Regions from separate parts of the Azospirillum agricola genome, predicted to be linked through region 1. Evidence: riboswitches for the same ligand, from Rfam matches in the RefSeq annotation. Region 1 holds a riboswitch; each other region holds the start of a gene.
What was found. A riboswitch is a leader RNA that binds a small molecule or an ion and turns the genes downstream of it on or off. The one in region 1 is predicted to bind thiamine pyrophosphate.
Positions count from the first base shown of each region.

Region 2: it holds a riboswitch for thiamine pyrophosphate, as region 1 does, so the genes downstream of both, thiC (phosphomethylpyrimidine synthase ThiC) here and thiO (glycine oxidase ThiO) in region 1, are expected to answer to the same signal.
Region 3: it holds a riboswitch for thiamine pyrophosphate, as region 1 does, so the genes downstream of both, JN22_RS26280 (ABC transporter ATP-binding protein) here and thiO (glycine oxidase ThiO) in region 1, are expected to answer to the same signal.
Region 4: it holds a riboswitch for thiamine pyrophosphate, as region 1 does, so the genes downstream of both, JN22_RS27420 (ABC transporter substrate-binding protein) here and thiO (glycine oxidase ThiO) in region 1, are expected to answer to the same signal.

Region 1 covers NZ_JAIFZR010000005.1:612,315-619,477, forward strand. The annotation lists gene JN22_RS17785 (long-chain-fatty-acid--CoA ligase) at 1-929, shown strand, start outside; gene JN22_RS17790 (acylphosphatase) at 926-1,231, shown strand; gene JN22_RS17795 (hypothetical protein) at 1,333-2,205, shown strand; gene JN22_RS17800 (hypothetical protein) at 2,192-2,746, shown strand; gene thiG (thiazole synthase) at 2,790-3,587, opposite strand; gene thiS (sulfur carrier protein ThiS) at 3,600-3,815, opposite strand; gene thiO (glycine oxidase ThiO) at 3,812-4,993, opposite strand; TPP riboswitch at 4,986-5,084, opposite strand; gene mgtE (magnesium transporter) at 5,151-6,566, opposite strand; gene JN22_RS17825 (STAS domain-containing protein) at 6,883-7,163, shown strand, end outside.
Region 2 covers NZ_JAIFZR010000005.1:1,529,876-1,537,038, forward strand. The annotation lists gene JN22_RS22270 (cation:proton antiporter domain-containing protein) at 1-538, shown strand, start outside; gene argB (acetylglutamate kinase) at 745-1,644, shown strand; gene JN22_RS22280 (hypothetical protein) at 1,696-1,989, shown strand; gene JN22_RS22285 (CorA family divalent cation transporter) at 2,125-3,108, shown strand; gene JN22_RS22290 (DMT family transporter) at 3,142-4,077, opposite strand; TPP riboswitch at 4,177-4,308, shown strand; gene thiC (phosphomethylpyrimidine synthase ThiC) at 4,509-6,185, shown strand; gene JN22_RS22300 (LL-diaminopimelate aminotransferase) at 6,408-7,163, shown strand, end outside.
Region 3 covers NZ_JAIFZR010000005.1:2,367,979-2,375,141, reverse strand. The annotation lists gene JN22_RS26295 (hypothetical protein) at 1-341, opposite strand, end outside; gene JN22_RS26290 (hypothetical protein) at 341-919, opposite strand; gene JN22_RS26285 (acetoin utilization protein AcuC) at 1,089-2,210, opposite strand; TPP riboswitch at 2,371-2,479, shown strand; gene JN22_RS26280 (ABC transporter ATP-binding protein) at 2,472-3,251, shown strand; gene JN22_RS26275 (ABC transporter permease) at 3,262-4,029, shown strand; gene JN22_RS26270 (ABC transporter substrate-binding protein) at 4,062-5,015, shown strand; gene JN22_RS26265 (universal stress protein) at 5,133-5,960, shown strand; gene JN22_RS26260 (fatty acid desaturase) at 6,044-7,072, opposite strand.
Region 4 covers NZ_JAIFZR010000005.1:2,621,755-2,628,917, reverse strand. The annotation lists gene cdd (cytidine deaminase) at 1-200, shown strand, start outside; gene JN22_RS27440 (purine-nucleoside phosphorylase) at 215-1,048, shown strand; gene deoC (deoxyribose-phosphate aldolase) at 1,045-1,857, shown strand; gene deoA (thymidine phosphorylase) at 1,861-3,189, shown strand; gene JN22_RS27425 (DMT family transporter) at 3,455-4,372, shown strand; TPP riboswitch at 4,420-4,517, shown strand; gene JN22_RS27420 (ABC transporter substrate-binding protein) at 4,603-5,709, shown strand; gene JN22_RS27415 (branched-chain amino acid ABC transporter permease) at 5,711-6,586, shown strand; gene JN22_RS27410 (branched-chain amino acid ABC transporter ATP-binding protein/permease) at 6,777-7,163, shown strand, end outside.

The DNA of each region.
Region 1 (7,163 bases):
TGCCGCTGTTCCACGTCTTCGCGATGACGGCGGTGATGAACTTCGGCCTGCGCATGGGGGCGGAGATCGTCCTGCTGCCGCGCTTCGAGCTGGACCAGGTGATGGAGACGCTGGCCAAGGAGCGCATCACCCTGTTCCCCGCCGTGCCGACCATCTACACCGCGATCAACCACCACAAGCGGCTGAAGGAGCACGACCTGTCCTCGATCCGCTTCTGCATGTCGGGCGGCGCGCCGCTGCCGCTGGAGGTCAAGGAGGCGTTCGAGCGCACCACCGGCTGCACGCTGGTCGAGGGCTACGGCCTGTCGGAATCCTCGCCGGTCGCCACCTGCAACCCGGCGGTCCTGCACCCGTCGAAGAAGGGCTCGATCGGCCTGCCGCTGCCCGGCACGGTGATCGAGATCGTCAGCCTGGAGGAGCCGCGCCGCGTCCTGCCCCCCGGCGAGAAGGGCGAGGTCTGCATCCGCGGCCCGCAGGTGATGAAGGGCTACTGGAACAAGCCGGCGGAGACGGCGCAGACGCTGGTCGACGGCCGGCTGCACACCGGCGACGTCGGCATCATGGACGAGGACGGCTACACCACCATCGTCGACCGCATCAAGGACATGATCCTGTGCAGCGGCTTCAACGTCTACCCGCGCAACGTCGAGGAGGCGATCTACCTGCACCCCGCCGTCGCCGAATGCGTGGTCGCCGGCATCCCCGACGAGTACCGCGGCCAGACGGTGAAGGCCTATGTGCGGGTGGACGACGGCCAGAGCCTGACGTCGGACGAGCTGATCGCCTTCCTGAAGGACAAGCTGTCCCCCATCGAGATGCCCAAGCACATCGAGTTCCGCGGCGAGCTGCCCAAGACGATGATCGGCAAGCTGTCCCGCAAGGCGCTGCTCGACGAGGAGGAACGCAAGCGCGCCGGAGAAACGGCGTGACCGCCGCCGCCCCGGACAAGGCCCCGCGCAAGGCCGTGCGCGCCTGGGTGTCCGGGCGCGTGCAGGGCGTGTGGTACCGTGGCTGGACCGTCGAGACGGCCGGCGCCCTCGGCCTCTCGGGCTGGGTGCGCAACCGCTCCGACGGCGCGGTCGAGGCGCTGTTCGCCGGCCCGCCCGACGCCGTCGACCGCATGCTGGAAGCCTGCCGGCGCGGCCCCTCGGCGGCGCTGGTCCGCGACGTGGTGACGGAGCCCGCCGACGACCCCGGCGACGGCCCCTTCGAACAGCGCGCCACCGTCTGACCCGCTTGCGCCGCGCGTCCGGCCGCTTCCATTAGGGTTCCGCTAACCATGCCGGCTGCAGGATGGGCGGCGTGGTCCTGGCGGAACGGGGGGAGGCGGTCGTGAGCGGGTCGGACATCGGCTCTCTGAAATCCAGGCTCGCCAGCGCCTTCACCAAGGCGGCGGAGGCCAAGGAGAAGGCGGCCGGCAGGACGCCGGACGGCGGGACGAGGACGGCCGCCACGCCGGCCCGCCCCCCGTCCGACCCGGCCGTCCTGCTCAGCGCCGCCCTGGACGGCCTGGCCAAGCCCTTGCGCGGCCCCGCCGACGGGGCCGACGATGCGCTCGCCTCCCCGCAAGGGGCGCTGGAATACGGCGACGCCTTCGCCGAGCGCCTCGGCGAGGTGATGGAGGCCATGGGACGCGACCTCGGCCGCATGCTGGCGGCGTTCGGGCTGGAGGACGACGCCATCGAGGAGGCGGTGAAGGGCTTCACCGGACGCTTCGGCGAGGACGACCGCAAGGCCGCCTTCGGGCGCATCGACGGTCCGCCCGGCGAGGCCCGCCCGCTCGCCCCGTCCGGCGCCGGGCATCATGAGGCCACCGCCGTCTCGGTCGAGGTCGCCAATGTGGAACTGGCCTTGCGGCAGGGCGGCACGCCGCTGGCGCTCGGCTTCGACCGCTCCAGCCTGTCGATGGCGCGGGTGTCGGAAAGCGCCCGGCCGCAGGGGCTGACCATCCGGGCCGACGGCTTCGGCGCGGACGAGCTGGACGGCATCATGCGGGCCTTGCAGGGGAGCATGACGGGCCGGCCCGAGGGGCTGGAGGGGGCGGCGACCCTGATTCCGAAGGGGGCTCCGGCCGCCGACGGGAGCCTGAGCCTGTCGCTCGACCTGAAGGGCCTGCTGCCCACCGCCCTCGGCGGAAAGGGCGCCGAAGCGGTGGAGGCGATGGGCAAGGCGATTCGCAAGGAAGGCTTCGATGTCCGAATCTGACCGCCGGCCCATTCCCACTCCCTGGCTTTCCCCGTCGTCCCCCCGGGGAGAGGGGTGGCGGGCGGGGAGTCTCGCCGTTCTCCTGCTGGGTCTCCTGGCCCCTTCCGCCCTCGCCGGACCGCTCGACCGCACCGAGCCCGACCACATGGCGCCGGTTCCGCCCGGCCGCGACCTGCCGATCGCGCCGCCGCTCACCAAGTTCCCGCTGCCGCCGCAATGGATGACGATCCGCTCCACCCAGGACTGGCGCAAGGCCGGCCGGTTCGAGAAGGATCTCAGCAAGGACTGCGCCGCCCGCCGCTTCCGCGAGTTGATGCCGATGCGCTTCCGCGCCTTCTTCAAGGGCGAGGTGCTGGGCGTCGCCTTCGGCCACGGCCTGAACCTGCACGACCCGCAGAAGAAGGCCGACCGCAAGCTGATCTACCTGTTCCGCAACGGAAACTCGACCGCCTGCACGGTCCAGTCGATGACCAACGAGGACGCCCGCGTCCTCAACGACGCCCAGCCCGATCCGAAGCTGGGCGCCTACAAGAAGGGTTGAGCGAGCCGCCCATGGTCCCGGTTGGGACGGCTCCCGACCGCGATCAGCCCCCGATCAGCCCGAGCTGCGGGCTGGACGGCTCGGCGAAGGCGCGCATCGGCATGCGCCCGGCCGTGAAGGCGCCGCGCCCGGCGGCCACCGCGTCGCGCATCGCCGCCGCCATCCGCACCGGGTCGCGCGCCTTCGACACCGCCGTGTTGAGCAGCACGGCGGAGCAGCCCAGCTCCATCGCCCGCGCCGCGTCCGACGCGGTGCCGATGCCGGCGTCGAGCACCACCGGAACCGGGCTGCGGGCGCAGATCGTCTCGATGGCGTGCGGGTTGCGGATGCCCAGGCCCGAGCCGATGAAGGCGCCGAGCGGCATCACCGCCGCCGCCCCCAGGTCGGCCAGCTTGCGGCAGGTGACGGGATCGTCGTTGCAGTAGGGCAGCACGACGAAGCCGTCGTTCACCAGCTCCTCGGTGGCGCGCAGCAGTTCCTCGACGTCGGGGTAGAGCAGCTCGCGGTCGCCGATGACCTCCAGCTTGATCCAGGGCGTGTCGAGCGCCTCGCGGGCGAGTTGCGCGGTCAGCACCGCCTCCTTGGCGGTCAGGCAGCCGGCGGTGTTGGGCAGCAGCCCCACCCGGCCGCCCAACGCGCCGTGCAGCACGTCGACGAGGCTCTCCGCGTAGCCGTCCAGGCTGATGCGGCGGATCGCCATGGTGGCGAGTTCGGTGCCGCTCGCCGCCAGCGCGTCGAGCATGACCTGCTGGTTGGGGTAGCCGGCGGTGCCAAGAAACAGGCGCGAGCCGAAGTCGCGCCCGGCGATGGCCAGGGTGTCGTTGCCAATGGTATCGGTCATGATCGGATGTCCTCAGCCGCCCTGGATCGGACGGACGATTTCCAGGGAATCGCCGGGGGTCAGCGCGGTGCCGGTCCAGCGGCGGCGCGGCAGCACGGCCCCGTTCAGCGCCACGGCGACGCCGCGCGCATCCTCGGCGATGCCGCGCCCGGCCAGCAGCTCGGCGACGGAGGCGCAGGCCAGCGGCTCCTCGCGGCCGTTGACGCGGATGGATGCGGCGGCGGTCATGCGGCGGCTCCCCTCGGCGCGAATCGGCCGGCGGCGAAGGGGCGCATCACCGGGTCGGTCTCGCCGGTCAGGACCAGCCGGGCGATGCCGTCGGCGGTGATGGGGGTCAGCAGCACGCCGTTGCGGTGGTGGCCGGTGGCGTGGATCAGCCCCTCCACCGGGGTCTCGCCGAGGATCGGCGCGTCGTCGCGGCTGCCGGGGCGGAAGCCGGCCCAGCTTTCCTCGATCGGCAGCTCGGCGACGCCCGGCAGGGCGCGCCACGCCCCCTCCAGCAGGGCGAACTGGCCGCCGGCCGTCAGCCGGTCGTCGAAGCCGCGCTCCTCCGTGGTGGCGCCGATCAGCAGCCGGCCGTCCAGGCGCGGGATCAGGTAGGTGCCCGGCGTCCACACGACGTGGCGCAGCAGGGGCAGCCGGGCATCCATCCGCAGGCAGACCATCTGCCCCTTCACCGGCCGCACCGGCGGTTTCGCCACGGGCGGCAGCCCATCGACCAGCCCCGACCAGGCGCCGGCCGCCAGCACCACCCGGTCGGCCGAGACGGTGACGTCGCCGACCCGCACCCCGGCGGCGCGCCCGCCGGAGACCAGCAGGGCGGGAGCGTCGCAGCGCTCGTGGATCCGCGCGCCCGCCGCCCGCGCGGCGCGCAGCAGGGCGGCGGCGAGCTTGCGGTTGTCGACCTGATGGTCCTCGCGGCAGAACAGGGCGCCGGCCACGCCGGGCTGGAGGTACGGCTCGCGGCGGCGGACCTCCGCCCCGGTCAGCCACTCCACCGGCAGGCCGAGCCCGCGCTGGAATTCGTGCAGGAAGCGGACCTTGGCGGCGTCGTCGGCGGTCAGCGCGATGACCATGGTGCCGTCGGTCCGCAGATCGACGGACAGGCCGCTCGCCTCCTCCAGCTCGCGCGCGAAGCCCGGCCACAGGGCCTGGGAGGCGCGGGTCAGCGGCAGCAGGCTCTCCTCGCCGGGCTCCGTCTCGACGCAGGCCGCCAGCATGCCGCCGGCGGCGTGGGTGGCGCCGCGCCCGGCCGCGCCGGGATCGAAGACGTCGACGGAACAACCGGACGCCGCCAGCCTCCAGGCGATCGACAGGCCGATGCAGCCGGCCCCCAGGATGGCGACGGACGGACGCGCCCCGGCGGACGGGTGCGTGTGAAAACGCGGATTCGGTGCATGGACCATGCAACGGCTCCCTTCGCTGGCATTACCCAGACAGGTTCGATGGGTGTGATCTCAGCCGCGCGACCACCGCGCGGCACCCCAAGCCAATGCAACCGATATTTCCGATCCGCCTGTCTTTTGCAAGAGGGAATCGTTCAGGCGGCGGATCGTTTCCGCATCACAGAAGGATCGCCGCCGCCAGCCCCAGGAAGGCGAAGAAGCCGACGACGTCGGTCACGGTGGTGAGGAACACCGCGCTCGCCACCGCCGGATCGACGCCGACCCGCTCCAGCCCCAGCGGGATCAGCGCCCCGCACAGGCCGGCGATCACCAGATTGATGATCATCGCGCAGGCGATCACCACCCCGATCATCGGGCCGAACCAGACCAGCGCGATCACCCCCACCATCACCGCGAAGATGGCGCCGTTGATCAGCCCGACCAGCACCTCCTTGCCGACCACCCGCAGCGCGTTGGCCGAGGACAGCTCGTGCGTCGCCAGCGCGCGGACGACGACGGTCAGCGTCTGGGTGCCGGCGTTGCCGCCCATTGAGGCGACGATCGGCATCAGCACCGCCAGCGCGACGATCTGCTCGATGGTGCCCTCGAACAGCGAGATGACGGCCGAGGCGAGGAAGGCGGTGCCCAGGTTGACGGTCAGCCAGCCGACCCGCGACCGGGCGATGGCGCCGATGCCGCTGAACACGCCGGTGTCGCCCGACCCGCTCAGCTTGCGCAGGTCGTCCTCGGCCTCCTCGTCGATGACGCGGACGACGTCGTCGACGGTGATGACGCCGATCAGCCGCCCGGCCGTGTCCACCACCGGGGCGGAGACCAGCGCGTATTGCCGGAAGAGGTTCGCCACCTCCTCCTGCTCCATGGTGGCGGGAATCGCGTCGACCTCGTCGGTCACCAGATCGGCGATGCGCACGGTGCGGCGCTGGCGCAGCAGGCGCGACAGCGGCACCGCGCCGACCACCCGGTGCATGGGGTCGACGATGAAGATGTCGTAGAAATCCTCCGGCAGATCGTCGGCGGCGGCGCGGACATGGTCGATGGTCTTGCCCACCGTCCAGAATTCCGGCACCGCGACCAGATCGCGCTGCATCATGCGGCCGGCGCTGCCCTCGTCGTAGGTCAGGTTCTCCTGGACGAGCGCGCGGTCCTCGGCCGGCAGATTCTCCAGGATGCGGGCGCGCGTCTCCTCGTCGAGATCCTCGATGACGTCGACGGCGTCGTCGGTGTCCAGTTCGGCGACGGCGGCGGCCAGCTCCCGCGGCTCGAACCGCCCGACCACCGCCTCGCGCAGGTCGGGGTTCAGGTAGGACAGCACCTCGCCGTCGAAGCCGGGGCGCAGGATCTCGATCAGCCCGTCGCGCTCGGCCGGATCGATCTGCTCGATCAGGTCGGCGACGTCGGCCGCGTGGAGGTCGTCGAGCAGGGCGCGCACGGCGTCGCGCTCGCGGGCGCGCAGCAGGGTGACGATCTCGTCCACGAACTCCGGCTCGACGCCGTAGCGGCGTTCGTCCTCCGCCTCGTCACGCGGCGACGGGGCGGAGGGCCGGGGGTTCGGCGTCTGGGGATCGGCGTGCATCGCGGCACCCTCCCTTTGGAACGAGGCAACGCCGGGGCGGCGGCGGAGGTCCGGGGCGGACGGTCGGCCGGCGTCGTCGGGGCTTGCTGGTTGGCGGAACCGGGTTTGCGAGCCCCGCGGACGGAACGTCTGGGCCGTCCGGCCGGGGGCGCCCACCAGATATAGGCGCATGCCCGCTTTGTCCAGTCCGGGCGGCCGGCAATCGGACCGGCGCCGTCGGCGTACGTTACAAATCGCTCATTTCACGCTCTTGCACTGCGGAAAACTTCGTGGTCCCATGAAGAAAGTTTGCATTTTATCTTTTCGGGACGCACGCATGGAGTACGCCTTCACCCCCGTGGACGGACAGGACGGCATCCTGCTGTCGGGCCGCTGCACCTACGAGGACGGGCCGAAGTTCCACGCCATGCTGGGACAATGGGATTTCGGCAACCGGCCGGTGGTCCCGCTCGACCTGCGCTTCGTCACCTTCATCGATTCCGCCGCGGTCGGGATGCTGTTCATCCTGGCCAACCGCTGCCGCGAGGCCAACGGGCGCATCATCGCCACCGGCGCGGCGCCGCACATCCTGAAATCGCTGCGCCGCGCCGCGCTGGA
Region 2 (7,163 bases), 920 kb from region 1:
GGCGTTGGTCGTCACCTGCACGGCGCTGATCGCCTCGGCGGCGGTCACCGAGCTGATCGGGCTGCACTACATCCTGGGCGCCTTCGTCGCCGGCACCGCGATGCCCCGGCGTGTCGCCGCCGCGATCCTGGAGCGGCTGGATCCCTTCGCCAACCTGGTGCTGCTGCCCTTCTTCTTCACCCTGACCGGGCTGAAGGTGACGCTCAACCTCGCCGATCCGGCGCAGTGGGCGGTGTTCGGGCTGGCGAGCGTCGCCACCCTGGCCGGCAAGCTGGCGGGCACCGCCATCCCCGCCCGGCTGACCGGCGAGGGCTGGGTCGATTCGCTGCGGCTCGGCGCCCTGATGTCCTGCAAGGGGCTGATGGAGGTCATCGTCCTGACCATCCTCCTGGAGGCCGGGCTGCTGTCGCCCGCCTGCTTCTCGGCGATGGTGCTGATGGCGGTGGTGGTCACCGCGCTGACCCAACCGTCGGTGCGGCTGGTCGAACGGCTGGGCCGGCGCGGCGAGGCCCGTCGGAACGGCTTGCGCATGTTCTGAACGGTCAGCGGGTCCTGGCTGGCCCGCGGCTTTTCGGCGGGGGCGGGCGTGTCGCGCGCCCTCAACCGCCGGTCCATCCGTAAGGTTCCGGATGCGGGACGGCCATGGAAACCCCGCCATGGAAGCCCCGCAAAAGCCCCCTAGGCAACGGCGTCCGCTTTCCGTTAAAGAAGCGCCACAGTCCATCCCGACGAAGGGCACATCCCGTGCAGAACACGACCCGTGACGAGTGGCTCGCCAAGGCCCGCACCCTGTCCGAAGCGCTGCCCTACATGCGCCGCTACGCCGGAAGCACCTTCGTCATCAAATACGGCGGCCACGCCATGGGCGACGCCAGCCTTGCCGCGCTGTTCGCCCAGGACATCGTGCTGATGAAGCAGGTCGGCATCAACCCGGTGGTCGTCCATGGCGGCGGCCCGCAGATCGGCCAGATGCTCGACCGCCTGAAGATCAAGTCGAGCTTCATCGACGGCCTGCGCGTCACCGACAAGGAGACGGTCGAGGTGGTCGAGATGGTGCTGGCCGGCTCGATCAACAAGCAGATCGTCGCCGCCATCAACAGCGCCGGCGGCCGCGCCGTCGGCCTGTCGGGCAAGGACAGCAACCTGATCACCGCCCGCCGGCTGGAGCGCGTGCAGCGCGACCCCGACAGCAACATCGAGAGCGTGCTGGACCTGGGCTTCGTCGGCGAGCCGCACAAGGTCAACCCGGAGATCCTGAACGCGCTGGCCAAGTCGGACATCATCCCGGTGATCGCGCCGGTCGGCTTCGACGAGAAGGGCGACACCTACAACATCAACGCCGACACGGCGGCGGGCGCCGTCGCCGCGGCGGTGAAGGCGACGCGCTTCTTCCTGCTGACCGACGTCGCCGGCGTGCTCGACAAGAACAAGACCCTCATCGAGAGGATGTCGCTGGAGACGGCGCAGGCGGCGATCGCCGACGGCACCGCCTCGGGCGGCATGATCCCGAAGATCGAGACCTGCATCGGCGCCGTCGAGCAGGGCGTCGACGCGGCGGTGATCCTCGACGGCCGGGTGCCGCACGCCCTGCTGCTGGAGATCTTCACCGAGGGCGGCGCCGGCACCCTGATCGGCAAGGCCTGACGCCCCATATAGCGAGGGACGGCGTTCGACGGGAAAGGGAGACGGTCCGCCATGTCCGATCCGCGCAAGGAACTGCTCCGCCAGATCAGGGCCATCCGGGAAAAGATGGACCCCAAGCTGGTGGAGCGCGCCAAGCTGGCGGTGTTCGGCAAGGTCCCCTACGACAGCGACAGCGCCCGGCAGGCGGTCGGTCACTTCCTGGATGGCCGGGACGACGGCGGAGCCTTCCGCCGCAGGCTGGAGCAGGCGCTGAAGGAGGAGGGCGGGGCGCTCGACCTGGATGCGCCCAAGGCGGAGCCCGCTGCGCCTCCGGCAAAGCCCCGGCGTGGCGGGCGGGTGACCTAGAGCCACGTCAGCCCAAAACACCCCGGCCCTTTCATGGGGGCTGGCATAAGCCCCTCTCCCGCAAGGGGAGAAGGGCTCACGTTGGCGCCCCGGCAAGACTCTTCCCACAGCCGCCACGCCAGAAGGAGCCGCCGCATGCTGCACGTCTTCGTCAACGACGGCGGCCTCCTGCGCTGGGCCAAGGAGGCCGACGGCGCCCCCGGCCCCGTGCCGGCCAGCACGGTCTGGCTCGACCTGCTGAATCCGACCCCCGACGAGCTGGTCCGCGCCGAGGCGCTCATCGGCGCGCCGCTGCCGACCCGCGAGCAGATGGCCGAGATCGAGGAGTCGAGCCGCCTGCGCGTGGCGAACGGCATTCTGTCGATGACGGTCACCGCCCTGGTCTGGGCCGACACCGACGAGCCGCGCATCGCCGTCGTCACCTTCGTGCTGGCCGGTCGGCGGCTGGTCACCATCCATCACATCGACCCGCAGCCCTTCCTGGCCTTCCGCCGCCGCGCCAGCCACGCCGAGCTTCCCATCACCAAGGGCGAGGCGGTGCTGGCGGCGCTGGTCGAGGGCATGGTGGACCGCACCGCCGGCGTCCTGCGCCGTACCGGGATCGAGCTGGACGCCATCAACCGCCGCGCCTTCCGTGGGCGCAAGCTGCGCTCGCGCGGCGAGACGCTGGACGACACCCAGACGCTCAAGCGCATCGGCCACGCCGGCCACCTGATCGGCAAGGCCCGCGTCAGCCTCGCCAGCCTGACCCGCATGATGGACTTCCTGGGCCGCGACGAGGGCTGGAACGCCGGCAAGGCGACCCGGCGCTGGGCGCGCACCGCCCGCCAGGACGTCGCCGGGCTGGACGAGTACGCCGGCTTCCTCGCCGGCAAGGTGGCGCTGCTGCTCGACACCGCGCTCGGCCGCATCAACGTCGAGCAGAACGAGATCGTGAAGATCGTCTCGATCATCACCGTGCTGCTGTTCCCGCCGACCCTGGTGGCGAGCATCTGCGGCATGAATTTCGCGGCGATGCCGGACATGGACGAGCCGGCCGCCTACCCGTCGGCCCTGCTGCTGATGCTGCTGTCGGCGCTGCTGCCGATGATCTTCGTCCGGCTGCGCCGCTGGCTGTAGCGCGGGCCGGGGCCTCCGGTCAGCGCACCGGACTCAGCGGACCCTCGCCGACAGCACGATGCCGCCGCCGATCAGCGCCACGCTCAGCAGCACGCCGAGGTTCAGCGGCTCGTTGTAGAAGGCGGCGCTCAGCAGCAGCGCGGTGACCGGCACCAGGCAGACGATCTGTCCGGCCTGGCTGGCCGGCATGACCGACAGCGCCTTGCCCCACCACCAGTAGCAGAGTCCGGTGGCGATCAGGCAGTTGTAGGCGATGACCGCCAGCAGCGAGCCCGACCAGTGGACCGGGTGTCCCGATTCGGCGAACAGCGCCAGCGGCACCATCACCAGCGCGCTGGCGGCGATCTGCCAGAAGGTCTGGGTCCAGAAGGGCGTCCGCCACACCCGGCGGCGGTAGAGCGTGGCGCCGAGCGCCCAGCTGACCGCGCAGCCGATCAGCAGGCCGTTGCCGATCAGCGCGTTGTCGTCGCTCCAATTTACCAGCGCCGGGTTGAAGAAGACGACCACCCCGGCGAAGGTCAGCAGCGCCGCCGCGGCGCGGCGTCGGGTGATCCGCTCGCCCAGCAGCAGCAGGCCGAGCGGCAGCGCCCACATCTGCATGGTGTAGGCCAGCACCGACGCCCGGCCCGGTGAGACGAACTGCAACCCGATGTTGCTCAGCCCCATCATGCCGCCGACCTGCAACAGGCCGATCACCGCGATCATCAGCCGCTCCCCGCGCTGGGGCAGCAGGGGAAAGCGCAGGACCGGCGCCAGCGCCGCGACGCTGAGCGCGGTTCCGATCAGCCGCACGGCGCAGAAGGCGAGCGGGCCGATGTCGACCAGCGCCAGCTTCATCAGCGGCCAGTTGGCGCCCCAGAACAGGACGATCCCGGCAAGCTGCGCGTAGACCGTGGGATTCGGGCCGGTGCGGGCCGCCTCCTGTCGGGAGGCCGTGGGCCGTCCGCCCTTCACCGCTTCATCCGTCATGACCGGTCGCTCTCCCCAGGTTGCGGAGCATGCTAATTCCGCAGGCTGACAATCAGCCCTGCTTTCCTTTGACGGCAGCCGTGCATCCGTGCATCATCGCGCGCATTCCAGGGGGGTCCCGACAGGGGGCTGAGATACCAACGGCCGGGCGCGTCAGCGCATCCGGCAGCGTGGTGACCCTTCGAACCTGATCCGGGTCATGCCGGCGAAGGGAGGGAACACGCGACCGGGCCGTCCAAGGTCCCATCCGGCCGATGCATCGGTCCGTCCGCGATCCATCGCCTCCGTCTTGTCCCGGGTTTGTCCGCCGCCCAACGCCAAGACGGAGAAACCCCGTGCCAAAAGACCTCGACACCCAGACCACCGATTCGAACCGTGCCGCCGGTTCGAAGGCGTTCGACCAGAGCGCCGTCCGCCTCTCGACCGGCCCCTTGCCCGCCTCGCGCAAGCGTTTCGTCGCCGGCAGCCGCTTTCCCGACCTGCGTGTCGCCCTGCGCGAGATTTGCCTGGGCGGCGGCGAGCCGCCGCTGACCGTCTACGACGCGTCCGGCCCCTACACCGACGAGGCGGCGTCCATCGACGTGCGCGACGGGCTGGCCAAGCTGCGCCGCGACTGGATCCTCGCCCGCCGGGACGTCGAGCCGGCCGAGGGCGGGCCCCTGCGCGGCAAGCCCGGCGTCGCGGTGACGCAGATGGCCTACGCCCGCGCCGGCCTCGTCACGCCGGAGATGGAGTACATCGCCATCCGCGAGAATGTCGGCCGCACCCAGGCCATGGATACGGCGCGCGACGGCGAGGATTTCGGCGCGTCGATCCCCGATCTGGTGACGCCGGAGTTCGTGCGCGACGAGGTGGCGCGCGGTCGGGCCATCATCCCGTCCAACATCAACCACCCCGAATCGGAGCCGATGATCATCGGCCGCAACTTCCTGACCAAGATCAACGCCAACATCGGCAACTCGGCGGTGACCTCCTCGATCGAGGAGGAGGTGGAGAAGATGGTCTGGGCGATCCGCTGGGGCGCCGACACCGTGATGGATCTGTCCACCGGCGACGACATCCACCGCACCCGCGAATGGATCCTGCGCAACGCCCCGGTTCCCATCGGCACCGTGCCGATCTATCAGGCGCTGGAGAAGGTGCGCGGCAAGGCCGAGGATCTGACCTGGGAGCTGTTCCGCGACACGCTGATCGAACAGGCGGAGCAGGGGGTGGATTACTTCACCATCCATGCCGGCCTGCGCCTCGCCCACATTCCGCTGACGGCGAAGCGGGTGACGGGGATCGTCTCGCGCGGCGGCTCGATCATCGCCAAATGGTGCCTGTCGCACCACCGCGAGAATTTCCTTTACGAGCGGTTCGCCGACATCGTCGAGATCTGCCGGACCTACGACGTGGCGCTGTCGCTGGGCGACGGCCTGCGGCCGGGCTGCCAGGCGGACGCCAACGACGCCGCCCAGTTCGCCGAGCTGGAGACGCTGGGCGAGCTGACGAAGATCGCCTGGGCGCGCGACGTCCAGGTGATGATCGAGGGGCCGGGCCATGTGCCGCTGCACAAGATCAAGCACAACGTCGACAAGCAGCTGGCACTCTGCGGCGAGGCGCCCTTCTACACGCTGGGGCCGTTGGTGACGGACGTCGCGCCCGGCTACGACCACATCACCAGCGCCATCGGGGCGGCGATGATCGGCTGGTTCGGCACGGCGATGCTCTGCTACGTCACGCCGAAGGAGCATCTGGGCCTGCCCGACCGCGACGACGTGAAGGCCGGGGTGATCGCCTACAAGATCGCCGCCCACGCCGCCGATCTGGCGAAGGGGCATCCGGCGGCCCGGCTGCGCGACGACGCCATGTCGCGGGCGCGCTTCTCCTTCCGCTGGCGCGACCAGTTCGCGCTGGCGCTCGATCCCGACACGGCGATGGCCTACCACGACGAGACCCTGCCGGCGGAGGGGGCGAAGACCGCGCATTTCTGCTCGATGTGCGGGCCGAAATTCTGCTCGATGAAGATCACCCAGGAGATCCGCGACGCGGCGGAGTCGGGCATGACCGAGATGTCGGAGAGGTTCCGCGCCTCGGGCGGGGAGATCTACCAGCCGGCCGGGTGAGGCGCGGCGCCCGTCGGGGAGGGGGGCCGGAGCCCCGCCGGCGTCCGGCGGCGGTCCCCTTTCCTGGTCGAGGCGGGGGCATGGCGGCGCGGGGGCGGGCGTGCCCGCCCGCCGCGCGAGATTTGCCTCGCATCCGCCGCGCCCCGGCGGTAGAAGGTGTGTCCCGGTCCGCAGGATCCATAGGGTTGACGGCGCGACCGGATCGATTTTCCGGAGCGTCCCATGTCCAACGCCGAATTTCATCGCATCAAGCGCCTCCCGCCCTACGTGTTCGCCGAAGTGAACGCCATGAAGGCCCGAGCCCGAGCTAACGGCGCTGATATCATCGACCTCGGCATGGGCAACCCCGACCAGGCGACCCCGCAGCACATCGTCGACAAGCTGGTCGAGGCCGTGCGCGATCCCAAGACGCACCGCTACTCGAACTCGCGCGGCATCCCCGGCCTGCGCAAGGCGCACGCGGCCTACTACAAGCGTCGCTTCAACGTCGACATCGACCCCGAAACCGAGACCATCGTCACCATCGGGTCGAAGGAGGGGCTGGCCAACCTCGCCCAGGCGATCACCAGCCCGGGCGACATCATCCTGGTGCCGAACCCGAGCTACCCGATCCATCCCTTCGGCTTCATCCTGGCCGGCGCCTCGGTGCGCCACCTGCCGGTGGGCATGGAGAACGGCGCCTCGACCGACATCGACAGCTTCATGGTCATGCTGGAGCGCGCCGTGCGCCACAGCGTGCCCAAGCCGCTGGCGCTGGTGCTGAACTACCCGTCGAATCCGACGGCCGAGGTGGTCGGGCTCGACTTCTACCGCCCGATCGTCGAGTTCTGCCGCAAGCACGGCATCTACATCCTGTCCGACCTCGCCTACGCCGAGATCTTCTTCGACGGCAACCCGCCGCCCTCGATCCTGGAGATCCCCGAGGCGCGCGAGATCGCCGTCGAGTTCACCTCGATGTCGAAGACCTACTCGATGGCC
Region 3 (7,163 bases), 1.8 Mb from region 1:
ACCGTGACCAGCCATTCCTTGTCGTTGGGGTTGCGACGGTCGGTCAGGATCAGGATCTGCGGGCGCCGCCTGGCCTGGGCTTCCGACAGGCGGCGCTGGACCTCCGACTGCTCCTTGCGCAGACCGACCACGTCGCGCATCAGCTCATCCATCTCGGCGTGCAGCTTCTCCTCCTCGCGGTGGAGGCGCCGGATGTTGCCTTCGAGCGCGTCGAGCTTGCTCCGCGCGCCCCGCACCCGGTTGCGGGTCTGCGACACCCGCGCCTCCACCGTCAGCAGCACGTTGCCGAGCCACGCCCCGATGGCGACGATGGCGAGGACGATGATGAAGTTGAGCATCATCAGACGGCATCCACCTTCGGCGGCAGCGCCGGCTTCTTCGGCGCGCCCTTGCCGGCGCGCTGGAAGGACGTCTCGAAGCCCATCTTGAAGGGAAAGGCCACGTCCACCATCTGCCGCGCCTCCTCCTGGCTGGCCGCCCAGATCTCGGCGACGTTGGCGCAGCGCCAGATCGGGTTGACCTGCGCCCGGTCCCCGTTGAGCCGGGCGGCGGCCGACGCCTTCTCCTGGCTGACGCTGGCGACGAACTTGGTCAGGCCGGCCTGCGGATCGCCGACCTCGTGGACGAACAGCGGCGGCTGCTCGGCCAGCTCCCGGATCTGCTTCTCCGCCTTGCGGATGTCGGCCTCCAGCCGGTGCTTGTCGGACGCCTGCCCGTTGCGGCGCTGGACCAGCCCGTTCACCCGGTCCTGGAGGTCGTGCGACTCGGCATGGAGGACGTAGATGCGGTTCTCCAGCTGGTCGAGGCCGGAGCTTTTCTCCAGGATGCCCGGCAGGAAATCCTTCAGCATCATGGCCACGGGGATCGCGGCCAGCATGATGACGACGATGGCGATCAGGAACAGCGTCGTGTTCGACATCCGTCCGCCAGCACTCCCAAACCCGCGCGCTCGCGCCCTGGAGCCGGGCCAGCGCCACCCGACGGGGCGCGACCGGAACCGCATGAAAAGCAGAATCCCCGAACAATCCGGTTTCGTCAACGAAACGTGACGGAATTCGACGATCCGAATCGCAACCGCCACGGGATCGTCACGCCAGCGCCACATCGACCATGCGGCGGACCGCATCGCGCACCGGGCCGGGCCGGCGTTCGTCGGCCAGGGTGGTGAACCAGTGCGGCGGCGGGTTGCGGCCGGCGGCGCGCGTCCAGGTCAGGGCGCGCAGAACCGCCTCGGCCTCCGGGGTCGGGTCCGTGACCGGGTCGATGCCGTTCAGAACCGCCCAGATCCCGGCCCAGCAGCGCCCGACCGACCATGGGTTGTAGCCGCCGCCGCCGACCACGAGAATCCTGGGCGCCAGCGGCAGCAGCGCCGCCACCGAGTCCCACAGCGCGCGGTTGGACAGCTCCAGCCGGCTCAGCGGATCCTCGGCCAGCGCGTCGGCGCCGGTCTGGATGACGAGGACCTCCGGCCGGAAGGCGCGGCCCAGCGGCAGGATGGCCTTCTCCATCAGGTACGCCATCTCGCTGTCGTTGAAGCCGGGCGGCACCGGCAGGTTGCGGGCCTGGACGGCGTGGCGGTCTTCCGCCTTTCCCGTGCGGGGCCAGCGGCCCTCCTCGTGGACCGAGACGGTCAGCACCCGCCCATCCTCCGCGAACGCCTCCTCGACCCCGTCGCCGTGGTGGGCGTCGAGATCGACGTACAGCACCCGCTGCACCCCCTGGTCGAGCAGTTCCAGGATGCCCAGCACCGGCGCGTTGAAGTAGCAGAAGCCGCTGGCCCGTCCGGCCCGCGCGTGGTGGGTGCCGCTGGCCGGGGCGTAGACGATGCCGGACGGACGCTCCAGCAGCAGCCGCGCCGCCTGGATCGCCGAACCGGCGCTGGTCGCCGGACGCCGGTACATCTCGGGGAAGACCGGATTCTCCAGCTTGCCGAGGTTGTGGCGGGCGCCGGTCTCCGCATCGACCCGCTGCTCCGCCTCGGCGCGGCGCAGGGCGGCGATGTAGTCGGGTGTATGGAACCGGGCAAGCTCGCGCTCCGTCGCGACATGGGTGTCGAGATACCGTGTCTCGGGAAGCCAGCCCATGGCGCGGCTGAGGTCGATCACGGTCGAGACGCGCGGAATCGCCAGCGGGTGCTTCGGCCCGTAGGTCGAGCCGCGGTAAATCTCGCCGCCGATGAACAGGGGGCCGATGAACAGGGGAACGGGCAAGGGATGATCCGGTCTGGCCGCAGCGCGAGCGGAACGCCGCCGTCGATGACGTGGCGCGGCCGGAACCTCCGGTCAAGGGCCGGCGCCATACGCGTTTCCGCAAGGCGGGATGGCGCCACCGCCCCCTTGCGGCGCCCGCCGCCGCCCGCCTATAGTCGGCGCCTTCACTGGGGGGAGCCGATGGTCGGCTGAGAGGTCCCAAGGCGTGGGACGACCCCTGGAACCTGATCCGGTTCACACCGGCGTAGGGATCAGTGAGTCATGACCGATGTCCTTCTCCGTTCCGGCGCCCGGCCGGTCCCTCCCCACGTCGCGGCCCTGCCCGTCGCGGTGTCCTCGGCGCGGCTGACCTACGGCGGGACGGTGCTATTCTCCGACCTGACCCTGACGCTGGAGGCCGGGCGGACGACCTGCCTGCTGGGGCCGAGCGGCGTCGGCAAGACCACGCTGCTGCGCGTGCTGGCCGGGCTGGCCGAACCCGAGCCGCCGACCCGCGTGGAAGCCGGCGACGGCCGGCCGCTTGCCGGGCGCATCGCCTACATGGCCCAGCAGGATCTGCTGCTGCCCTGGCTGTCCGTGCTCGACAACGCGCTGCTCGGCGACCGGCTGCGGCGGCGGAAACCGGACGCGGACCGGGTGGAGCGCGCCGTCGCCCTGCTCGCCCGCGTCGGGCTGGCCGGGCGCGAGCGCGACCGCCCGGCGTCGCTGTCCGGCGGGCAGCGGCAGCGGGTGGCGCTGGCCCGCACGCTGATGGAGGACAAGCCGCTGGTCCTGATGGACGAGCCCTTCTCGGCGCTCGACGCGCTGACCCGGCTGCGGCTCCAGGAGACGGCGGCGGAGACGCTGGCCGGGCGCACCGTGCTGATGGTGACGCACGACCCGCTGGAGGCGCTGCGCATCGGCGACCGGCTGCATGTGATGACCGGCCGCCCGGCGACCGTCGGTCCGGCGCTGGAGCCGCCGGGCACCGCCCCGCGCCGGGTCGACGATCCGGCCCTGCTGGCGCTCCAGGCCGAGCTGCTGCGCAGGCTGGCGGCATGAGGGGGCCGGCATGAGGGGGCTGGCGCGCGGCGCCGTCACCCTGGCGGTGCTGCTGGGCGCGTGGCAGGGGCTGGTGTGGCTGACCGGCCTGCCCCGCTACCTGCTGCCGGGTCCGCTGGCCGTCGCCGAGGCGATGCAGCGGCAGGCGCCGCTGCTGATGCAGCACGGGCTGACGACTCTGACCGAGATTCTGCTGGGGCTGGTCGGCGGCGTCGTGCTGGGCGGAGTCAGCGCCCTGACGCTCGCCCGCTTCCGCGCGGCGCAGCGCTGGCTGATGCCGCTGCTGGTGGTCAGCCAGGCCATTCCGGTCTTCGCGCTGGCGCCGCTGCTGGTGCTGTGGCTCGGCTACGGCATGGCCTCGAAGATCGCCATGGCGGTGCTGATCATCTATTTCCCGGTGACGACCGCCCTGTTCGACGGGCTGCGCCGCACCGATCCCGGCTGGCTCGACCTCGCCCGCACCATGGGGGCCACGCCGGCCGCGACGCTGTGGTCGATCCGCCTGCCGGCGGCCCTGCCCGCCTTCTGGTCGGGGGTGCGGGTCGCCGCCGCCGTGGCGCCCATCGGGGCGGTGATCGGCGAGTGGGTCGGCTCCTCCTCCGGCCTCGGCTACCTGATGCTGCACGCCAACGCGCGCATGCAGATCGACCTGCTGTTCGCCGCCGTGCTGGTGCTCGGCCTGTTCGCGGTGGCGCTCTACGCCGCCGTGAACGCGCTGGCCCGGCGCGCGCTGCCCTGGCAATCCGACACGCAACCGGCGGGCGGCCTCAACGGATAAAGCGCCTGCTCCATGGACAAGAGGAAATCGGGATGAAGCGCATGTTCGCCGTGGCGGCCGTCGCCGCCGGCTTGATGACGGCCCTGCCGGCCGTGGCCCAGGAAAAGGCGGCCGACAAGCTGTCGGTCATGCTGGACTGGTTCGTCAACCCGGACCACGCCCCGCTGGTGGTGGCGCAGGAGAAGGGCTTCTTCAAGGAGGCCGGGCTCGACGTGACGCTGACCGCGCCCGCCGATCCCAACGACCCGCCCAAGCTGGTGGCCGCCGGCGGCACCGACCTCGCCATCTCCTACCAGCCGCAGCTCATCCTCCACGTCGCCGAGGGGTTGCCGCTGGTCCGCGTCGGCACGCTGGTGTCGACGCCGCTGAACTCGGTCGTCGTGCTGCGCGACGGGCCGGTGAAGACGATTCCGGACCTGAAGGGGCGCAAGATCGGCTTTTCCATCGCCGGCTTCGAGGACGCGCTGCTCGGCGCCATGCTGGAGAAGCACGGGCTGGGCCTGAAGGATGTCACGCTGGTGAACGTGAACTTCTCGCTGTCGCCGTCGCTTCTGTCGGGGCAGGTGGACGCCGTGGTCGGCGCCTTCCGGAACTTCGAGCTGAACCAGATGGAGATCGAGAAGCATCCCGGCCGCGCCTTCTTCCCCGAGGAGGAAGGGGTGCCGCCCTACGACGAGCTGATCGTCATCGCCCACAAGGACAAGACCGGCGACGCCCGCATCAAGCGCTTCCTGGACGCGGTCGAGCGCGCCACCCTCTACATCCTGAACCATCCGGAGGAGGCGCAGGCCGCCTTCGTCAAGGACCGCCCCGAGCTGAACGACGAGCTGAACCGCCGCGCCTGGGCCGACACGCTGCCGCGCTTCTCGCACAGCCCGGCGGCCCTGGACAGCCAGCGCTACGCCCGCTTCGCCGAATTCCTCAAGGCGCGCGGCCTGATCCAGAAGGTCGAGCCGGTCGAGCGCTACGCGGTGGTGGTCAAGTAACGTCTTTCCCGCGCGGGTCCTGTTGCCAGAACGGCGCGCGGAGCATTACCTAGAGGGTCAATGCTCCGCCGTCCCGTCCGGACGCAGAAGGGAGCCGATCAACAGCGAGGGAAGCGCATGCCGATCAAGACCATCCTCCTGCACATGGCGAACGACGACGCCCACGCCAGCCGGCTGGCGGTCGCCGCGGCGCTGGCGAGGCGCTTCTCCGCCCATGTCGAGGCTCTCTACATCGCCACCCCGGTGTCGATGCCGGCGGGAGCGACCGGCCGCGCCGCCTCCTACGGCTACATCGCCGAGGCGACCGCCATCGCCCACGAGAACGCCGAGCGCATCGAGGCCGAGGTCTCCGTCGCCCTCGACGGCGTTTCCCACCGGTGGAGCGTCGACGAGGGCGACCATGTCGAGCTGCTGGCGGAGCGCGCGACCTACGCCGACCTCGCCATCGTCGCCCAGTCCGCCGCCGAGCGGTCGGGGGAGCGGGTGCCGCTGCATGTGCCGGACCGGCTGCCGCTGGCGACCGCCTGCCCCACCCTGGTGCTGCCGCCCGACCAGCCGGCGACGGCGCCCATCGGGCGCAACGTGCTGATCGCCTGGAAGAACGGCCGCGAGGCGACCCACGCGGTGCGCAACGCCATGCCCTTCCTGGAGACGGCGGAATCGGTGACGGTCCTGACGGTCACGCCGCCGGGCCGGCGCGACGGGGACGGGCCGGCGCTGGTCGACTGGCTGGGGCGGCACGGCATCGCCGCCGCCCAGCGGACCGAGACCGCCACCGGCGGCGGCGAGGTCGGCGACCGCATCCTGTCCACCGCCGCCGATCTCGGCGCCGACCTTCTGGTGATGGGCGCCTACGGCCATTCGCGCCTGCGCGAGCTGGTGCTGGGCGGCGCCACCCGCAGCGTGCTGGCCGGCATGCCGCTGCCGACGCTGATGTCGCACTGAAAACGCTTCGGGCGGCATGGAGTGATCCATGCCGCCCGAAGCGATCTCGCCAACGATCGGAAGACCGGCCGTCAGGCCATCGGTCAGGCCATCGCGCGCAGGTCGCGGAAGCCGATCATGCGGCGGCTGTCCTCGTCGAACAGGGCCAGGCGCACGGTCTTCAGGCTGTCCCAGACGCCGATGCGGGCGACCTTCTGGAACTCCTGGATCGCCAGATGGCAGTCGCGCAGACGGTAGTTCGGCACGCGCGAGGCCAGGTGATGGACGTGGTGATAGCCGATGTAGCCGGTCACCCAGTGCAGCCAGCGCGGCAGGTCGTAGAAGGAGCAGCCCTCGACCGCCGCCTCGTGGAAGTCCCATTCGTCCTGGCTGCGCCAGTAGACGTTCTCGAACTGGTGCTGCACGTAGAACAGCCAGATGCCGATGGTCGCCGCCAGGATCACCACCGGGGCCCACACCATCAGCACCGGCAGGGCGCCGAAGGCCAGCATGAAGGCGGCGAGGCCGCCGGCGATCATCGCGTTGGTCGACAGCACGCTGAGCCACGCCTTGACGTCGCGCGTCTGGTCGCCGAGCGGGAAGCGGAACTTCCACATGAACAGCACCGTCGGACCGATGCCGAACAGCACCACCGGATGGCGGTAGATGCGGTAGGCCAGACGCTTCCAACGGCTGAGCGCCAGATACTCGCGGACCGTCAGGGTGTCGATGTCGCCGGTACCGCGCTTGTCGAGGTTGCCGGAGGTCGCGTGGTGGATGGCGTGGTCGCGCCGCCAGACCTCGTAGGGGGTGACGGTGAAGACGCTGAGGCAGCGGCCGACCCAGTTGTTGGCCCAGTCGGCCTTGAAGAAGGAACCGTGGCCGCAATCATGCTGGAGCACGAACAGCCGGGTCAGGAACAGCGCCGCCGGCACCGCCAGCAGCAGGGTCAGCCAATAGCCGACCTCCAGCGCGAAGCCCATCGCCGCGACCAGCGCCACCAGGGGCAGCAGGGTGGTGGCGAGCTGGCCCAGACTGCGGCTGGTCACCGGGCTCTTGTAATCGGCGAGCCGCTCCGCCCAGAAACGGGCCTGCGCCTTGCGGTGCGCGGCCTTGGCGGCCGGATCTTTCATGGAGGATGCGCAAGGCGGAACGGTGGTTTCGGCGGGCGAAACCGGGGCACCAAGCAGCGGTGCCGGAGCGGCAACGGTCATCGAGAAGGGG
Region 4 (7,163 bases), 2.0 Mb from region 1:
GCATCGCCGCCATAGCGGTGGTCGGCGGGGAGCCAGGAGACGCGCTCTGCACGCCCTGCGGCGGCTGCCGCCAGCGCATCCGCGAGTTCGCCGCCCCCGACACGCCGATCCATGTCGGAGACCCGGCGGGGCTGCGCCGGAGCTTTACTTTGGACGCGCTGTTGCCGCATTCGTTCGGCCCCACCAATTTAGCCTTCTGACCGGAGTGCCGATCATGACCGCTGCCCGCGCCGCCGCGGACATCCTCCACCGCGCCCCCGGCCACCGGCTGCGGGTCGGCATCGTGCTGGGATCCGGTCTGGGCGGCATCGCCGACCGGATCGGCGATCCCGTCGCCATTCCCTACGCCGACCTGTCCGGCTTCCCGGTCCCCAGCGTTGCCGGTCACGCCGGGCGGCTGGTCGTCGGCACGCTCGGCGGGGTCGAGGTTGCCTGCATGCAGGGCCGCGTCCACGCCTATGAGGGCAACGGCTTCGACGCCTTGAAGACGGCGGTCCGCGCGCTGAAGCTGGCCGGCTGCGACACGCTGGTTCTGACCGCCGCCGCTGGCTCCCTGCGGACGGAGGTCGGGCCCGGCCGGCTGATGGCGATCAGCGACCATCTGAACCTGCTGGGCGCCAATCCGCTGACCGGCCCCAACGACGAGGCGTTCGGCGACCGTTTCCCCAGCATGACCGACGCCTGGGATCCGCAGCTTCGCGCCCTGCTGAGGGACGTGGCCGGCACGCTCGGCCTCGAGCTGGCGGAGGGGGTCTACGCCGCCTATCCCGGCCCTTCCTTCGAGACTCCGGCCGAGGTGCGGATGATGCAGCGGCTCGGCGCCGACGCGGTCGGCATGTCCACGGTCCCCGAATGCATCGTCGCCCGGCATTGCGGTCTGCGGGTCGCCGGCTGCGCGGTGATCACCAACCTGGGGGTGGGGCTGGGCGACGGCCCGGTCGACCACCACCAGACCCTGAGCGCCGCCTCGGCCGCCGCCTCCGATCTGGAGCGGCTGCTGGTCGGTTTCCTTGAACGCCTGCATGAAAAGGACGGGTCCCGGTCATGAAGCTGCCTGCCGACCTGCAAAGCGCGCTCGACGCCTGCGCCAACGCCCCGTCCGACGACGCCACGGCGCGCCGGGCCATCGGGATGCTCGACCTCACCAGCCTGAACGGCGACGACACCGACCGCACGGTCGAGGCGCTGTGCGCCCGCGCCGTCACCCCGGCGGGGCCGGTGGCCGCCGTCTGCGTCTGGCCGCGCTTCGTCGCGACCGCGCGCAAGGCGCTGGAGGGCACGCCGGTGAAGGTCGCCACCGTGGTCAATTTCCCGACCGGCGAGGCCGACGCCGCCGCGGTCGCCGCCGAGGCGCGCCGCGCCGTCGCCGACGGGGCCGACGAGATCGACGTCGTGCTGCCCTACCGCGCCTTCATCGACGGCGCCCGCACCCAGCCGATGAACGTGGTGAAGGCCTGCCGGGAGGCCTGCGGCAGCGCGGCGCTGATGAAGGTCATCCTCGAATCGGGGGCTTTCCCCGACGCCGATCTGCTGGCCTGGGCGGCGCGCGACGCCATCGCGGCGGGGGCGGACTTCCTGAAGACCTCGACCGGAAAGACCCAGCCGGCGGCGACGCCGGAGGCGGCGGCGGTGATTCTCGACAGCATCTACGAATCGGGAAAGGAGGTCGGCTTCAAGGCGGCGGGCGGCATCCGCGATGCCGCCGGGGCGGCGCTGTTCCTGGCGCTGGCCGATGAAATCCTGGGCGAGGGCTGGGCGACGCCGAAGACCTTCCGCTTCGGCGCGTCGAGCCTGCTCGACGCCCTGCTGGCCGAGGCCGGCCATGGCGTGGCCCCGGCGGCGGTGGCGGGTTACTGAGCGATGCTGCCGCAGGAAATCGTCCGGGCCAAGCGCGACGGGGTGGCGCTCGACGCCGCCACCATCGCCGCCTTCGTGCGCGGCATCACCGACGGGTCGGTGACGGAAAGCCAGGCGGCGGCCTTCGCCATGGCGGTGTTCTTCCGCGGCATGGATCTGGGCGAGCGCGTCGCCCTGACCCGCGCCATGCGCGATTCGGGCACGGTGATGGAGTGGCGATCGCTGAACCTGCCCGGCCCGGTGATCGACAAGCATTCGACCGGCGGGGTCGGCGACAAGGTCAGCCTGATCCTGGCGCCAATGCTGGCGGCCTGCGGCGGTTTCGTGCCGATGGTGTCGGGGCGCGGGCTGGGGCATACCGGCGGCACGCTCGACAAGTTCGAGGCGATCCCCGGCTACCGCGCCAAGCCCGACAACGACCTGCTGCGCCGGGTGGTGAAAGAGGTCGGCTGCGCCGTGATTGGCGCCACCGACGACATCGCCCCGGCCGACCGGCGGCTCTACGCGATCCGCGACGTGACGGCGACGGTCGAGTCGCTCGACCTGATCACCGCCTCGATCCTGTCGAAGAAGCTCGCCGCCGGGCTCGACGCGCTGGTGATGGACGTGAAGTTCGGCTCCGGCGCCTTCATGCAGCGGCTGGAGGATGCCGAGGCGCTGGCCGAGAGCATCGTCACCGTCTCGGTCGGCGCCGAGCTGCCGGCGGTGGCCCTGCTGACCGACATGAACGAGGTGCTGGGCCGCAGCGCCGGCAACGCGCTGGAGATGCGCGAGTGCCTCGCCATCCTGCGCGGCGAGCCGGCCGAGCCGCGCCTCTACGAGGTGACGGTGGCGCTGGCCGGCGAACTGCTGGCGCTGGCCAAGCTGGCGCCGGACGCGGCGGCGGGCCGCGCGATGGCCGACCGTTCCGTGCGCGACGGCCGCGCCGCCGAGCGCTTCGCCCGCATGGTCCAGGCGCTGGGCGGTCCGTCGGATCTGCTGGAGCGGCCCGACTGCCATCTCGACCAAGCGCCGGTGGTGCGGCCGGTCTTCGCCGGGCGGGCGGGACGGGTGGCGTCCATCGACACGCGGGCGGTCGGCATGGCCGTGGTGGCGTTGGGCGGCGGGCGCACCAAGGTGACCGACGCCATCGACTTCGCGGTCGGCCTCGATTCGGTCGCTGGGCTGGGGACGGAGGTCGGGCCGGCGGGCGGGCCGAGCGCGCAGCCGCTCGCCATCCTCCACGCGCGGACCGAGGCGCAGGCCGACGAGGCGGCGGAGCGCCTGCGGCGCGCCGTCACCGTGGCCGACACCGCTCCGCCGCGCGGCCCGCTGATCGCCAAGCGGGTGTAACCATGTGGAAACAACCGCTTTATTGGTGCTGCTCGTCATGACCGGGCTTGTCCCGGTCATCCACGCGGTTTCTTGAAGCTTGCCCGTGGATGCCCGTGTCAAGCACGGGCATGACGTGGCTGGGAAGCCGAGAGCGGATTGCAGGGCCAAGTCCGGGCCAAATCCGGACCGACGCTGGGCTGATCTGCGGTTGCGGCATTGGGCGACGATGCGGCTTGCCTATAATGTGGGCAACCTCGCCATTTCCCGTTCCCCGAGTCCATTGATGACCGAAGCCGTCAAACGCGCCGAGCTGCTGCCCGCCGAGGCCGATTCGGTCCCCTACGCCGTCGGCTGTTTCCTGGTGACGATCCTGCTGTTCGCGGCGATGGACACGCTCATCAAGTTCCTGTCGGCCAGCTACCCGGTGCCGCAGCTGATGTTCGTGCGCTCGGCGGTGGCGCTGCTGCTGGTCGGCGGCTACACGATGACGCGCGGCGGCGGGCTGGCGGCGCTGCGGACCCGGCGGCCCTGGGGGCATGTCTGGCGGGCCTTTGCCGGGCTGCTGTCGATGGGCTGCTTCTTCTACGCCTTCAAGCATCTGCCGCTGGCCGAGGTCTATGTCCTGAGCTTCGCCGGGCCGCTGTTCATCACGGCGCTGTCGGGGCCGCTGCTGGGCGAGGCGGTGGGCTGGCGGCGCTGGGCGGCGGTGCTGTTCGGCTTCGGCGGCGTGGTGGTGATGGCCCAGCCCTCGACCGGGGCGCCGGTCGTCCCGGTGCTGGTCGGGCTGTGCGCCGCCCTGTTCTATGCTCTGGCGGCGCTGGCGGTGCGCGGGCTGTCGCGGACCGAGACCGCCGCCTCCATCGTCATCTACCTGCTGATGACGACGACGGTGGTCAGCGGCGTGCTGGCGGTTCCCGTCTGGATCCCGCCCTCGGCGACCGAACTGGGGCTGATGGCGACGGTCGGCGCGCTGGGCGCGGTGGCGCAGGTGCTGCTGACCCAGGCCTTCCGCCGCGCGCCGCCCTCGGTGGTGGCGCCCTTCGAGTACACCGGCATGGTCTGGGCCAGCCTGTTCGGCTATCTGGTGTTCGGCGACCTGCCGACCGTGCCGGTGTTGGCGGGCGCGATGGTGATCATCGGCAGCGGCCTCTACATCCTGCATCGTGAAACCATGAAGGACCGGCGGCGGCGCGGCGCCTGACAGGACCGCTTGACAGGATGGGGAGGGCGGCGACACTCTCGCCCCCTCGTTCACGGCTGGGGTGCCCGTCTGACGGCGGGCTGAGACCACACCCATCGAACCTGATCCGGGTCATGCCGGCGAAGGGAGCCGAGCGCGCCAACGACCCGGCCGACCGGCCTTTCCCCGACCGGCCCTCCCGTTGCCCCGTTCAGTCCTCCCGCCGCCGGCGCAGGAGGAGTTTTTCGGTCATGCGGCGCGCGGCTTTCCTTGCTCTTGGTCTTCTGGCGGCGCTGCCGGCACGGGCCGAGACGCTGTCCTTTCCGGTGCTGGTCCCGCTGACCGGCTTCCTGTCGCTGGAGGGCACCAGCCAGCGCAACGGCGCCGCGCTGGCGCTGACGGAGGCCGGCGCCAAAGCGGACGTCATCGACACCGGCACCTCGCCGGAGGCGGCGGTGACGGCGCTGGAGCGGGCGGCCGGCAACGGCAGCGTCGGCGCCGTGGCGGCGAGCATGCTGGGCACGCAGATGTTGGCGATGCTGCCGCTGGCGGCCGAGCTGAAGCTGCCGCTGGTCACCGTGTCGGGCACCGCCTCGATCACCGAGCAGGGCAATCCCTGGGTCTTCCGCTTCTTCCCCGGCGACGCCGTGACCAAGACCGCCCACGCCCGCTACGTGGTGGAGGAGCTGGGCCGCAAGCGGCCGGCGCTGATCTACCAGACCACCGCCTACGGCCAGAGCGGCAAGGCCCATCTGGAGCCGGCCTTCAAGGCGTTGGGCGCCGAGCTGGTGTTCGAGGAGGGCGTCGACCCGGCGGCCAAGGATCTGCTGCCGGTGCTGACCAAGGCGCTGGCAGCCAAGCCGGACGTGCTGGTGCTCCATCTGCATTCCGGGCCGACCGCGCTGCTGTTGAAGCAGGCGGCGGCGAGCGGCGTCACCCTGCCCATCGTCGCCGGCTCCGCCATGCACCAGCCGAGCACGGCGGCTCTGCTGGAGCCGGCCGAGCTGAAGGGTGTGTGCGCGGAGACCGCCGCCTCGCCCATTTCCGGCGGGTCGCCGGCGATGGAGGCCTTCACCGCCTCCTACCGCGCCGCCTTCGGCAAGGAGCCGGACGCCTTCGCGCTCGGCCAGTATGACGGGATGAGGATGGTGCTGGCGGCGGTGCGGGATGGCGCGAAGACAGCCGAGGACATCCGCAAGGCGCTGGCCGGCGGTAGCCACGCCGGCCTCGCCATGACCTACAAGTCGGACGGCAAGGGCAACATGGCCCATTCCGCGGTGATCGTCTGCTACGACGGCACCAGCCGCGTGCCGGCGCTGGTCAAGCGCTACAACGATGTGGCGGGCGTGGTGAAGTAGGGTGGCGACGGCGCTTCAGCTCCTGCTGAACGGGGTGGCGCTGGGGGCGGCCTACGCGCTGGTGGCCCTCGGCTTCGTGCTGGTGCTGAACGCCACCTCGGCGGTGAACTTCGCGCAGGGCGATCTGGTGATGGCCGGCGGCCTGCTGGCGGTGGCGCTGGCGCCGCTGATCCCGCTGCCGGGCATCGTGCTGCTGCCGGTGGTGCTGGTGCTGATGGCCGGGCTGGGGCTGCTGCTGGCGGCGGCGGCCTATCTGCCGCTGCGTCGGCGCCCGCCGGTGTCGGTGTTCATCAGCACCATCGCGGTGGGCATCATCCTGCAGAACGGCGCCTCCGTGCTGTTCGGGCCGGAGCCGCGCGTGGCGCCGCCGCTGTTCGGCGATGGGCTCTGGCGGATCGGCGGGGTTGCGGTGGCCGAGCAGTCGGTCGCCATCGTCGCCGTCGCCGCCCTGCTGATCGGCGTCCAGCAATGGGTGTTCGGGCGCACGCAACTCGGCCGGCGGCTGCGCGCCACCGCGCAGGATCCGGAGATGGCGCGGGCCTGCGGCGTGCCGGTGACGGCGATGATCCTCATCACCTTCGCCATCGGCACGGCCTGTGCCGGGGCGGCGGGGTTGCTGCTCGCCAACCGCTATTTCGTCACGCCGACGGCGGGCGGCGATCTGATCCTGAAGGCCTACATCGCGGTGACGGTCGGCGGCTGGGGCTCGGTGCCGGGGGCGGTGGCGGGCGCGCTACTGATCGCGCTGTTCGAGGTCGGGGTGTCGTCGGTGCTGTCCTACCCGGTGGCGCTGGGCGCGCTCTACGCGACGTTGCTGGTGATCCTGGTGGTCCGGCCGCAAGGGCTGTTCGGCGAAGCGGTGCGCCGCCGTGCGTGAGATGTCCGATCCGGGGATGGCTCCCTCTCCCGCCCCGGGAGAGGGAAGGGGCCCGCCGCAGGCGGGAAGGGTGAGGGGTTCTCCAAGACGCATGCGCCTGGATCCTTGGGGAACCCCTCACCCGGCGCCTTCGGCGCCCCCCTCTCCCGGGGCGGGAGAGGGACTCAAGCGGACGGGGAGGGAGCGCTAGATGCGGGCTTCGCTTTCCGGCCGCGTGGCCGACGGCATCCTGGCACTCGCGGCACTGGCGCTGTTCGTCCACGCGGTCGGCTTCGCGTCGCCCTACGGGCTGCGGGTGCTGACCGTCGCCGGGGTGTACGCGCTGGCCGCCTTCGGCTTCCAGATCCTGTTCGGGCTGGGCGGGGCGCTGTCGCTCGCCCAGGGCGCCTTCTTCGGGCTGGGCGCCTACGTCACCGGGATTCTCGGCAGCCGGTACGGGCTGGACTTCGCCGTCACCTTTCCGCTGTCCCTGCTGGTGCCGTTGCTGGTGGCGCTGCCGGTCGGGCTGGCGGTGCTGCGGCTGGAATCGCATTACTTCGCGTTGGCGACGCTCGGCATCGCCCAGGTTCTGCATCTG